Regions from separate parts of the Pseudomonas sp. JQ36 genome, predicted to be linked through region 2. Evidence: predicted binding sites of a transcription regulator. Region 2 holds the regulator's gene; each other region holds the start of a gene.
The links. The regulator sigma-54, encoded in region 2, starts transcription at its own class of promoters, with help from an activator protein. The targets are predictions, from matches to a motif close to ANTGGCATNNANNTTGCTNT.

Region 1 (3,272 bases), 680 kb from region 2:
GTGCGCGCCAACAAGTCGCGAATCAACGGCATGCGCGTCAAGGTCAAGGGCGACATCTTTCTCGCCGACATCGCGCCGCTGCAATCGGAGCACGACGACAGCGAAGCGATGGCCGGTGCGGTACTGACCTTGCACCGCGCCGACCGCGTCGGCGAGCGCATCTATAACGTGCGCAAGCAGGAGCTGCGCGGCTTCGACAGTATCTTTCAGAGCTCGAAAGTGATGGCCGCTGTCGTGCGTGAAGCGCGGCGCATGGCGCCACTGGATGCGCCACTGTTGATCGAAGGTGAAACCGGTACCGGCAAAGAGTTGCTCGCCCGCGCCTGCCACCTCGCCAGTCCGCGCGGGCAGTCGCCGCTGATGGCGCTCAATTGCGCAGGGCTGCCTGAGTCGATGGCCGAGACCGAACTGTTCGGCTACGGCCCCGGCGCGTTCGAAGGCGCGCGTGCCGAAGGCAAGCTCGGTCTGCTGGAGCTGACGGCGGGCGGCACGCTGTTTCTCGATGGCGTCGGTGAAATGAGCCCGCGCTTGCAAGTGAAGTTGCTGCGCTTTCTGCAGGACGGTTGCTTCCGCCGGGTCGGCAGCGACGAAGAGGTGTATCTGGACGTGCGGGTGATCTGCGCGACTCAGGTCGACTTGTCCGAGCTGTGCGCGCGTGGAGAATTTCGTCAGGATCTGTATCACCGCTTGAACGTGCTGTCGCTGCACATCCCGCCGCTGCGCGAATGCCTCGACGGTTTGACCCCGCTGGTGGAACACTTCCTTGATCAGGCCAGCCGCCAGATCGGCTGTTCGCTGCCAAAACTGGCGCCGGCGGCGATGGATCGCCTCAGTCATTACCACTGGCCGGGCAACGTGCGGCAACTGGAGAACGTGCTGTTTCAGGCGGTTTCGCTGTGTGATGGCGGCACGGTCAAGGTCGAGCATATTCGCTTGCCGGACTACGGGGTGCGTCAGCCGCTTGGCGATTTCTCGCTGGAGGGCGGGCTGGACGAGATCGTCGGACGCTTTGAAAAAGCGGTGCTGGAGCGGCTGTATTCCGAGCACCCGAGCAGTCGGCAACTGGGAAAGCGGCTGGGGGTTTCGCACACCACCATTGCTAATAAGCTCCGTGAGTATGAGGTCGGTAAAGACCCAGCCGAGTAACCATTGTGGCGAGGGAGCTTGCTCCCGCTGGGTTGCGCAGCAAACCCAAATTCGTTCAACAAGGTGAATCAGACATGCCGCATTCGCCGGGTTTACGACTGCTTCGCAGCCGAGCGGGAGCAAGCTCCCTCGCCACAGGTTTTTTACGGGTCTTCGAAATCCGGGATTGCCGCCAAGCGGCATAACACCGCCGGTTTTTCGACTTCGATACATTTCAGATTTCCCCGCAAAACCCCTCAAGTCCTTTGTTTACCGGGCCGCGAGCCGCCAGAAAAAAGTTGGTCTGCAAATTGCTTATGGCTCAGCAGTACAGCGGTGGGCGGCAAACGTCCGGCATGCAGAGGAAAGAGTGTGGACAAGTACCTTTATGTGGCAATGACCGGCGCCAGTCAGAACGCGCTGGCGCAAAAGGCCCATGCCAACAACCTGGCGAACATTTCCACCAATGGTTTTCAGCGCGACCTGGAGCAGGCGCGTTCGATGCCGGTGTTCGGTGACAGCTTTCCGGCGCGTGCGTTTGCCATGAGCGAACGGCCCGCCACCGACTTTACCGCAGGCTCGCTGGTGCAGACCGGGCGTGACCTCGACGTGGCCGTGACCGGCAACGGCTTTATTGCCGTGCAGAACCCTAACGGTGGCGAAAGCTACGTGCGCACCGGCAGTCTCAACATCGACGCCCTCGGCGTATTGCGCGCCGGCAACGGCATGCCGGTACTTGGCAATGGCGGTCCGATCGCCGTGCCGCCGGAGCAGCAGGTCGAAGTCGGTGAAGACGGCACCATCAGTATTCGTGCGATGGGCGAAGGCCCGCGCGTCATGGCGGAAGTCGACCGGATCAAACTGGTCAACCCGGACATCAAGAACCTCAACAAAGGCCTCGATGGCTCGATCTACACCAAGGACGGCCAGCCGGCGCAGGCCGATGCCAACGTCAAACTGGTGTCGGGTTTCCTTGAGTCGAGCAACGTCAATGCCGTGGAAGAAATGACTTCGGTGCTGGCCCTGGCCAAGCAGTTCGAGTTGCACGTCAAGATGATGAACACCGCCAAAGACGACGACCAGGCCATGGCTCGGGTCTTGCAGATCAGCTAATTATCAGAACGTCGCGCCGTAAAACAGGCGCACGAGGAGAATCGAATGCTTCCGGCTCTATGGGTTGCCAAAACCGGTCTGTCCGCCCAGGACACCAACCTGACCACCATTTCCAACAACCTGGCGAACGTGTCGACCACGGGTTTCAAACGTGACCGTGCCGAGTTCCAGGACCTGCTGTATCAGATCAAGCGTCAGCCAGGCGCCCAGTCGACCCAGGACAGTGAACTGCCGTCGGGTCTGCAACTGGGTACCGGTGTGCGCATCGTCGGCACCCAGAAAAACTTCACCGCCGGCAGCCTGCAAACCACCGAGCAGCCGCTGGACATGGCCATCGACGGTCGCGGTTTCTTCCAGATCCTGCAGCCGGACGGCACCACGTCCTACACCCGTGACGGTACTTTCCACCTCGACTCCAACGGCCAGATCGTCAACGCCAGCGGTTTCGCCCTAGAACCGGCCATCGTCATCCCGAACAACGCGCAGAGCTTCACCGTCGGCACCGACGGCACCGTGTCGATCACGGTGCCAGGCAACCCGGCCGCTCAAGTGATCGGCAACCTGCAAACCGCTGACTTCATCAACCCGGCCGGTCTGCAGGCGGTGGGCAACAACCTGTTCCTGGAAACCGCTGCTTCCGGCGCGCCGCAAATCGGCACCCCGGGCCTGAACGGTTTCGGTACCACCCTGCAGAACACCCTGGAAGGTTCCAACGTCAGCACCGTTGAAGAGATGGTCAACATGATCACCACTCAGCGCGCCTATGAGATGAACTCCAAGGTGATCTCCACCGCCGACCAGATGCTCTCGTTCGTAACGCAGAATCTGTAATCAAGTCTATGGGGCGGTCTTGAGGCCGCCAGCAATACCGTGAGGTAGGGTCATGAAACGCTTCGTATCTGTTCTGGCATTGGGTGGGGTCGTCTCGCTCGCGGGCTGTGTCGCCCCGACACCCAAGCCCAATGACCCTTATTACGCTCCGGTGTTGCCGCGCACGCCGTTGCCGGCAGCCGCCAATAACGGCTCGATCTATC
Region 2 (3,272 bases):
CGCAGGAAGCGTCGATTTTCCGCAAACTGTCGGTGGCCGATAACATCATGGCCATCCTCGAAACCCGCGCGGAACTCGACAAGGCCGGTCGTCGCAAGGAACTGGAAAGCCTGTTGCAGGAATTCCACATCAGCCACATCCGCGACAACCTCGGCATGAGCCTGTCCGGTGGTGAACGCCGCCGGGTGGAAATCGCCCGCGCCCTGGCGACCGCACCGAAATTCATCCTGCTCGACGAACCGTTCGCCGGTGTCGACCCGATCTCGGTCGGCGACATCAAGCAGATCATCCACCACCTCAAGGCCAAGGGCATCGGTGTACTGATCACCGACCACAACGTGCGTGAGACCCTGGATATCTGCGAGACCGCCTACATCGTCAACGACGGTCAACTGATCGCTGAAGGCGATTCGGCGACCATCCTTGCCAACGATCTGGTGAAGGAAGTGTACCTGGGCCACGAGTTCCGCCTATAAGCGAACAGTGCCCGGTGAGCCGCCCGGGCGCTGTATCGATTCAAGCAGGATTTAAAACGCTTTTATTGTTACAGCGCTCTAGGCAAACACGACAGTTTCAGGCATATAATTTGCTTAAGTTTGGCGCTCCGGCGCCCTGTAGTGGATGGCGCATGCGCGCCGGCGAATAAGGTGTTAAGCCCCTGCCATGAAACCATCGCTAGTCTTGAGAATGGGCCAGCAGCTGACGATGACACCGCAGCTGCAACAGGCCATCCGCCTGCTCCAATTGTCGACCCTGGACCTGCAACAGGAAATCCAGGAGGCCCTGGAATCCAATCCGATGCTCGAACGCCAGGAAGAAGGCGACGACTTCGACAATACCGATCCTTTGGCCGACAACGCCGAACAAAAACCCAACACCGACATTCAGGAACCGTCCTATCAGGAAGCCGCCCCGACGGTGGACAACCTGGAAGATGGCGAATGGAACGAGCGCATTCCTAACGAACTGCCCGTTGATACCGCCTGGGAAGATGTCTACCAGACCAGCGCCAGCAGCCTGCCCAGCAGCGATGACGACGAGTGGGACTTCACCACCCGCACCTCCGCCGGGGAAAGCCTGCAAAGCCATCTGTTGTGGCAATTGAACCTGGCGCCGATGTCCGACACCGACCGCTTGATCGCCGTGACCCTGATCGATTGCATCAACAATCAGGGGTACCTCGACGAAACCCTAGAAGAAATTCTCGACGCCTTTGATCCGGAGCTCGACATCGAGCTGGACGAGATCGAAGCCGTTCTGCATCGCATCCAGCAGTTTGAACCCGCCGGCATCGGCGCGCGCAACCTTGGCGAATGCCTGCTGCTGCAACTGCGTCAGCTCCCGGCCAAGACCCCGTGGCTCAACGAAGCCAAACGGCTGGTCAGCGATTACATTGATCTGCTGGGGAGTCGCGACTACAGCCAACTGATGCGGCGCATGAAGCTCAAGGAAGATGAACTGCGCCAGGTCATCGAACTGGTGCAGAGCCTCAATCCGCGCCCGGGCTCGCAGATCGAATCGACCGAAGCCGAGTACGTGGTGCCCGACGTCATTGTGCGCAAGGACAACGAGCGCTGGCTGGTTGAGCTGAACCAAGAGTCGGTGCCCCGTCTGCGGGTCAACGCGCAGTACGCCGGTTTCGTCCGTCGCGCCGACACCAGTGCCGACAACACCTTCATGCGCAATCAGCTCCAAGAGGCACGCTGGTTCATCAAAAGCCTGCAAAGCCGCAACGAAACGCTGATGAAAGTGGCCACCCAGATTGTCGAGCATCAGCGCGGCTTCCTGGAATACGGCGATGAAGCCATGAAGCCGTTGGTCCTGCATGACATCGCCGAGGCGGTCGGCATGCACGAATCGACGATTTCCCGGGTCACCACCCAGAAATTCATGCATACCCCGCGCGGTATTTATGAACTGAAATACTTTTTCTCCAGCCACGTCAGCACCTCCGAAGGCGGCGAATGCTCGTCCACGGCGATCCGCGCGATCATCAAAAAACTGGTTGCGGCGGAAAATCAGAAAAAGCCGTTGAGTGACAGCAAGATCGCTGGTTTACTGGAGGCACAAGGCATTCAGGTGGCTCGCCGCACCGTCGCCAAGTACCGCGAATCCCTCGGGATCGCGCCTTCGAGCGAACGCAAGCGGTTGATGTAAGCCACGTTACAGCGTTCCAGTGGCAGGCTCTTCGGCCTGCCGCTTTATGCACTGGCAACGAAGGAGAAGCTGTATGCAAGTCAACATCAGTGGACACCAACTGGAAGTGACCGAACCTCTGCGCACCTACATCAACGAGAAACTCGAACGATTGGAGCGCCATTTCGACAAGATCACCAACGTGCAGGTCACGATGTGTGTCGAAAAGCTCAAGCAGAAAATCGAAGCCACCTTGCATATACCCGGCAGCGAAGTGGTCGCCAACGCAGAAGATACCGATATGTACGCTGCGATCGACTCACTGACCGACAAGCTGGATCGCCAACTCAAAAAGCATAAGGAAAAGACCCAGAGCCTCCTTCAGGGCGCAACCGGTCGTTAACACCCCCAACCCATGATCCGACTTGAAAGTATCCTGACCCCCGGCCGTTCCCTGGTGAACGTGCCGGGCGGCAGTAAAAAGAAAGCCCTCGAACAGATTGCCAACCTCATCCATAAAGAAGTGCCGGATCTGGCCATGCAGGATGTTTTCGAGAGCCTGGTAGCCCGTGAGAAACTCGGTTCCACCGGTTTCGGCAACGGTATCGCCATTCCCCACTGTCGCCTCAAAGGCTGCGAATCGCCTATCAGCGCGCTGATGCACCTTGATGCCCCCATCGATTTCGATGCCATCGACGGCGCACCGGTCGACCTGCTGTTTGTTCTGCTGGTCCCGGAAGCGGCCACCGATGCCCACCTGGAATTACTGCGCCAGATCGCCAGCATGCTCGATCGCAAGGAAGTGCGCGAAAAACTGCGCAGCGCACCGAGCAACGAAGCCTTGTATCAGGTCGTCCTGAGCGAGCAGAACGGTCATTAATCATGCGTTTGATCATCGTCAGTGGCCGTTCCGGCTCGGGTAAAAGCACCGCCCTGGATGTCCTTGAGGACAACGGCTACTACTGCATCGACAACCTGCCGGCCGGCCTGCTACCGGAACTCGCCGAACGCGCCCTGATTCACACCGAGCTAACCCAGCCGCTGGTGGCCGTGTCGATCGATGCGCGCAATCTGCCGAGCCACCTGTCGCGTTTCCCCGAACTGCTTGAAGAAGTCCGGGCCCGGCACATCCAGTG
Region 3 (3,272 bases), 990 kb from region 2:
CTAAAGGATTAACCCTATCATCCAGCGCGGGGCCGATCATACCGGGGTTTGCGGAAAAAACGTTCATGAAACCGGCCGTTACTTATGGCTGTAGCACTATTTTCGTTACGTCCTTATGACAAAACGATCATTCCCTCGGTGTGACTCATTGGTTAGAACTGACCACAGGTTGACGTCGCAACGGCGTCAACACCTTGGCTCGCCACGCCGGCAGCGAGCCGCCCAACGGCAGAGTTTTTCTGCCAGACCTCGATTGAGGTCAACGCGACGAAAACAGTCAACAAGTGAGGGAAACACCCTATGAGAAGACTTAAGCGTGATCCGTTGGAAAGAGCATTTTTGCGCGGATATCAATATGGCGTTGGTGGCAAATCCCGCGAGCTTTGCCCATTTACTCTACCGTCGGTACGTCAAGCCTGGATCAACGGCTGGCGAGAAGGACGCGGCGACAACTGGGACGGTATGACCGGCACTGCGGGGATCCACAGACTCAACGAACTTCACGCCGTCGGCTGACACAGGGCACTTATTGCAACACGACAATCTGAATTTTTAGCGACTTACCATGCACGTCCTTCCCGGACGGCGGGCTACGGCCCAGGGGCTCCTTCGAGGAGCCCTTTTTTATGCCCGCAAATCATTTGAACTGCACACATAACCTGTGGGATCAGCGCAAGGCAGCGATCGCGTCGACCGATTCACGAATCAACGCCGGGCCCTTATAGATGAAGCCCGAGTAAATCTGCACCAGACTCGCCCCCGCCGTGATCTTCTCGGCCGCATGCTTGCCTTCGGTGATGCCACCGGCCGCAATGATCGGCAACCGACCACCCAGCTCCGCTGCCAACACCTTCACGGTATGCGTGCTCTTGTCACGCACCGGGGCGCCGGACAGACCGCCCGCCTCGTCACCATGCTCCATGCCTTCGACGCCAACGCGACTCAGGGTGGTGTTGGTGGCGATCACCGCGTCCATCCCGGTTTCGATCAATGCCTGCGCGACCTGCGCAGTCTCTTCGTCAGTCATGTCCGGGGCGATCTTGATCGCCAGCGGCACATGTTTGCCGTGGCGCAGGGCCAGTTCGGCGCGGCGCGTGGCCAGATCCGCCAGCAACTGCTTGAGCGAATCACCGAACTGCAGGCTGCGCAGGCCCGGGGTGTTCGGCGAGCTGACGTTGACCGTGACATAGCTGGCGTGGGCATACACCTTGTCCAGGCAGATCAGGTAGTCATCCACCGCGCGCTCGACCGGGGTGTCGAAGTTCTTGCCGATGTTGATCCCCAGCACGCCCTTGTATTTGGCTGCAGCGACCCGCGCCAGCAGGTTATCCACGCCGAGGTTGTTGAAACCCATGCGGTTGATGATCGCCTCGGCTTCCGGCAGGCGGAAGATCCGTGGTTTCGGGTTGCCCGGTTGCGGGCGCGGAGTCACGGTGCCGATTTCGACAAAACCGAAACCCAGTTGCGAAAAGCCGTCGATGGCCGCGCCGTTCTTGTCCAGACCGGCCGCCAGACCCACCGGGTTCGGGAAGTCCAGGCCCATGACCGTCACCGGCACGTTCGCCGGTTTCTTGCACAGCATGCCATTGAGTCCCAGACGCCCACCCGCGCCGATCATATCCAGCGACAGGTCGTGGGAGGTTTCCGGGGAAAGTTTGAACAACAGCTGACGGGCCAGGGTGTACATGGGCGGCGATGACTCGGGCGGCGAAAAGAGGCGGCGATTATAGCCGGGCATCGCCCCCCGGCGCGAGGCGCACTGGCAAATCCGCCTGACTGGCATATGCCTTGCACCTTCCGGATTATCAACCCACAGGCCAATGGCGGCGTGCGGGCACGGACAATGGCGTCGTCCTCAGGTTTGCTCGGGCAAAGCCTGGGACGGCGTTTTTTTTGAGGGTGGCTTTATATGAGTGATTCGTCCGTCGGGCCGCTGGCCTGGGTCAATGGCAGTGATGCTCCGGAAAAAAGTGTGATCAACCTCGGCTTCATGGCCCTGAGCGATTGCGCTTCGGTGGTCGTGGCCGCGACACAGGGCTTCGCCCAGCCCTACGGCCTGACGATCAACCTCAAGCGCCAGGCGTCCTGGGCGACCTTGCGCGACAAACTGGTCAGCGGTGAACTGGATGTCGCCCACAGCCTGTACGGGCTGATTTACGCGGTGCACCTGGGCATCGGCGGCGTAGCGCCGAGCGACATGGCGGTGCTGATGGGCCTGAACCAGAACGGCCAGAGCCTCAACCTCTCTCACGGTTTGCAGCAACTGGGCGTGACCAGTCCTGAAGCGCTGGATCGGCAGGCGCACCAAAGCCGCGCAAAACTGACCTTCGCCCAGACCTTCCCCACCGGCACCCATGCGATGTGGCTTTATTACTGGCTGGCGAGTCAGGGCATTCATCCGTTGCAGGACGTCGACAGCGTAGTGGTACCGCCGCCGCAAATGGTTGCGCATCTGCAAGCCGGGCGTATCGATGGCTTCTGCGTCGGTGAGCCGTGGGCGGCCAGCGCCGTGCAACAGGATCTGGGATTCACCCTCGCCACCAGCCAGAGCATCTGGCCCGATCATCCGGAAAAGGTCCTCGGCTGCACCCGCGCGTTCGTCGAGCAATACCCCAACACCGCACGGGCGCTGGTGATGGCAATCCTCGAGGCCAGCCGCTTCATCGAGCAAAACCCGGAAAACCGTCGCAGCACCGCGCAGTTGCTGAGCGCCCCGGAGTATCTCGACGCTCCGCTGTCCCGCATCGAGCCGCGTTTTCTCGGTGATTACGCCGATGGCCTCGGCAATCGCTGGCAGGACCCGCACGCCCTGCGCTTTCACGGCAACGGCGAGGTGAATTTGCCGTACCTGTCCGACGGCATGTGGTTCATGACCCAATTCCGCCGCTGGGGCCTGTTGCGCGAGGATCCCGACTACCTCGCCGTTGCGCGTCAGGTTCAGCAACTGGACATTTACCGCGAAGCGGCCACCGCCGTCGGTGTCGCGGCCTGGGGCAAGGAGATGCGCAGCAGCCAGTTGCTCGATGGCAAAGTCTGGGACGGCAGCGATCCGGCCGCTTACGCCCGCAGCTTCAAGTTGCACGCCCTGAGCGACAGCGCACCCCTTCTCGCCCGCCGCTGACAGGAGACCGCCAATATGCTGCGCATTCTGCTGATCAACGACACCGCGAAAAAAGTCGGCCGCCTGAAAGCCGCGCTGACCGAGGCCGGTTTCGAGGTCATCGATGAATCCGGCCTGACCATCGATCTGCCGGCGCGCGTCGAAACGGTGC

Region 1: the regulator sigma-54 is predicted to act here: its motif matches at 1,424-1,443, upstream of ACS4NR_RS02010 (flagellar basal body rod protein FlgF).
Region 3: the regulator sigma-54 is predicted to act here: its motif matches at 1,776-1,795, upstream of ACS4NR_RS03450 (CmpA/NrtA family ABC transporter substrate-binding protein).

What each region holds. Positions count from the first base shown of each region.
Region 1 covers NZ_CM132642.1:407,384-410,655, forward strand. The annotation lists gene ACS4NR_RS02005 (sigma-54-dependent transcriptional regulator) at 1-1,146, shown strand, start outside; gene ACS4NR_RS02010 (flagellar basal body rod protein FlgF) at 1,498-2,238, shown strand; gene flgG (flagellar basal-body rod protein FlgG) at 2,284-3,069, shown strand; gene flgH (flagellar basal body L-ring protein FlgH) at 3,122-3,272, shown strand, end outside.
Region 2 covers NZ_CM132642.1:5,819,995-5,823,266, reverse strand. The annotation lists gene lptB (LPS export ABC transporter ATP-binding protein) at 1-476, shown strand, start outside; gene ACS4NR_RS26200 (RNA polymerase factor sigma-54) at 664-2,157, shown strand; gene hpf (ribosome hibernation-promoting factor, HPF/YfiA family) at 2,231-2,539, shown strand; gene ptsN (PTS IIA-like nitrogen regulatory protein PtsN) at 2,552-3,016, shown strand; gene rapZ (RNase adapter RapZ) at 3,019-3,272, shown strand, end outside.
Region 3 covers NZ_CM132642.1:714,910-718,181, reverse strand. The annotation lists gene rmf (ribosome modulation factor) at 301-516, shown strand; gene ACS4NR_RS03455 (quinone-dependent dihydroorotate dehydrogenase) at 668-1,687, opposite strand; gene ACS4NR_RS03450 (CmpA/NrtA family ABC transporter substrate-binding protein) at 1,910-3,121, shown strand; gene ACS4NR_RS03445 (ANTAR domain-containing response regulator) at 3,137-3,272, shown strand, end outside.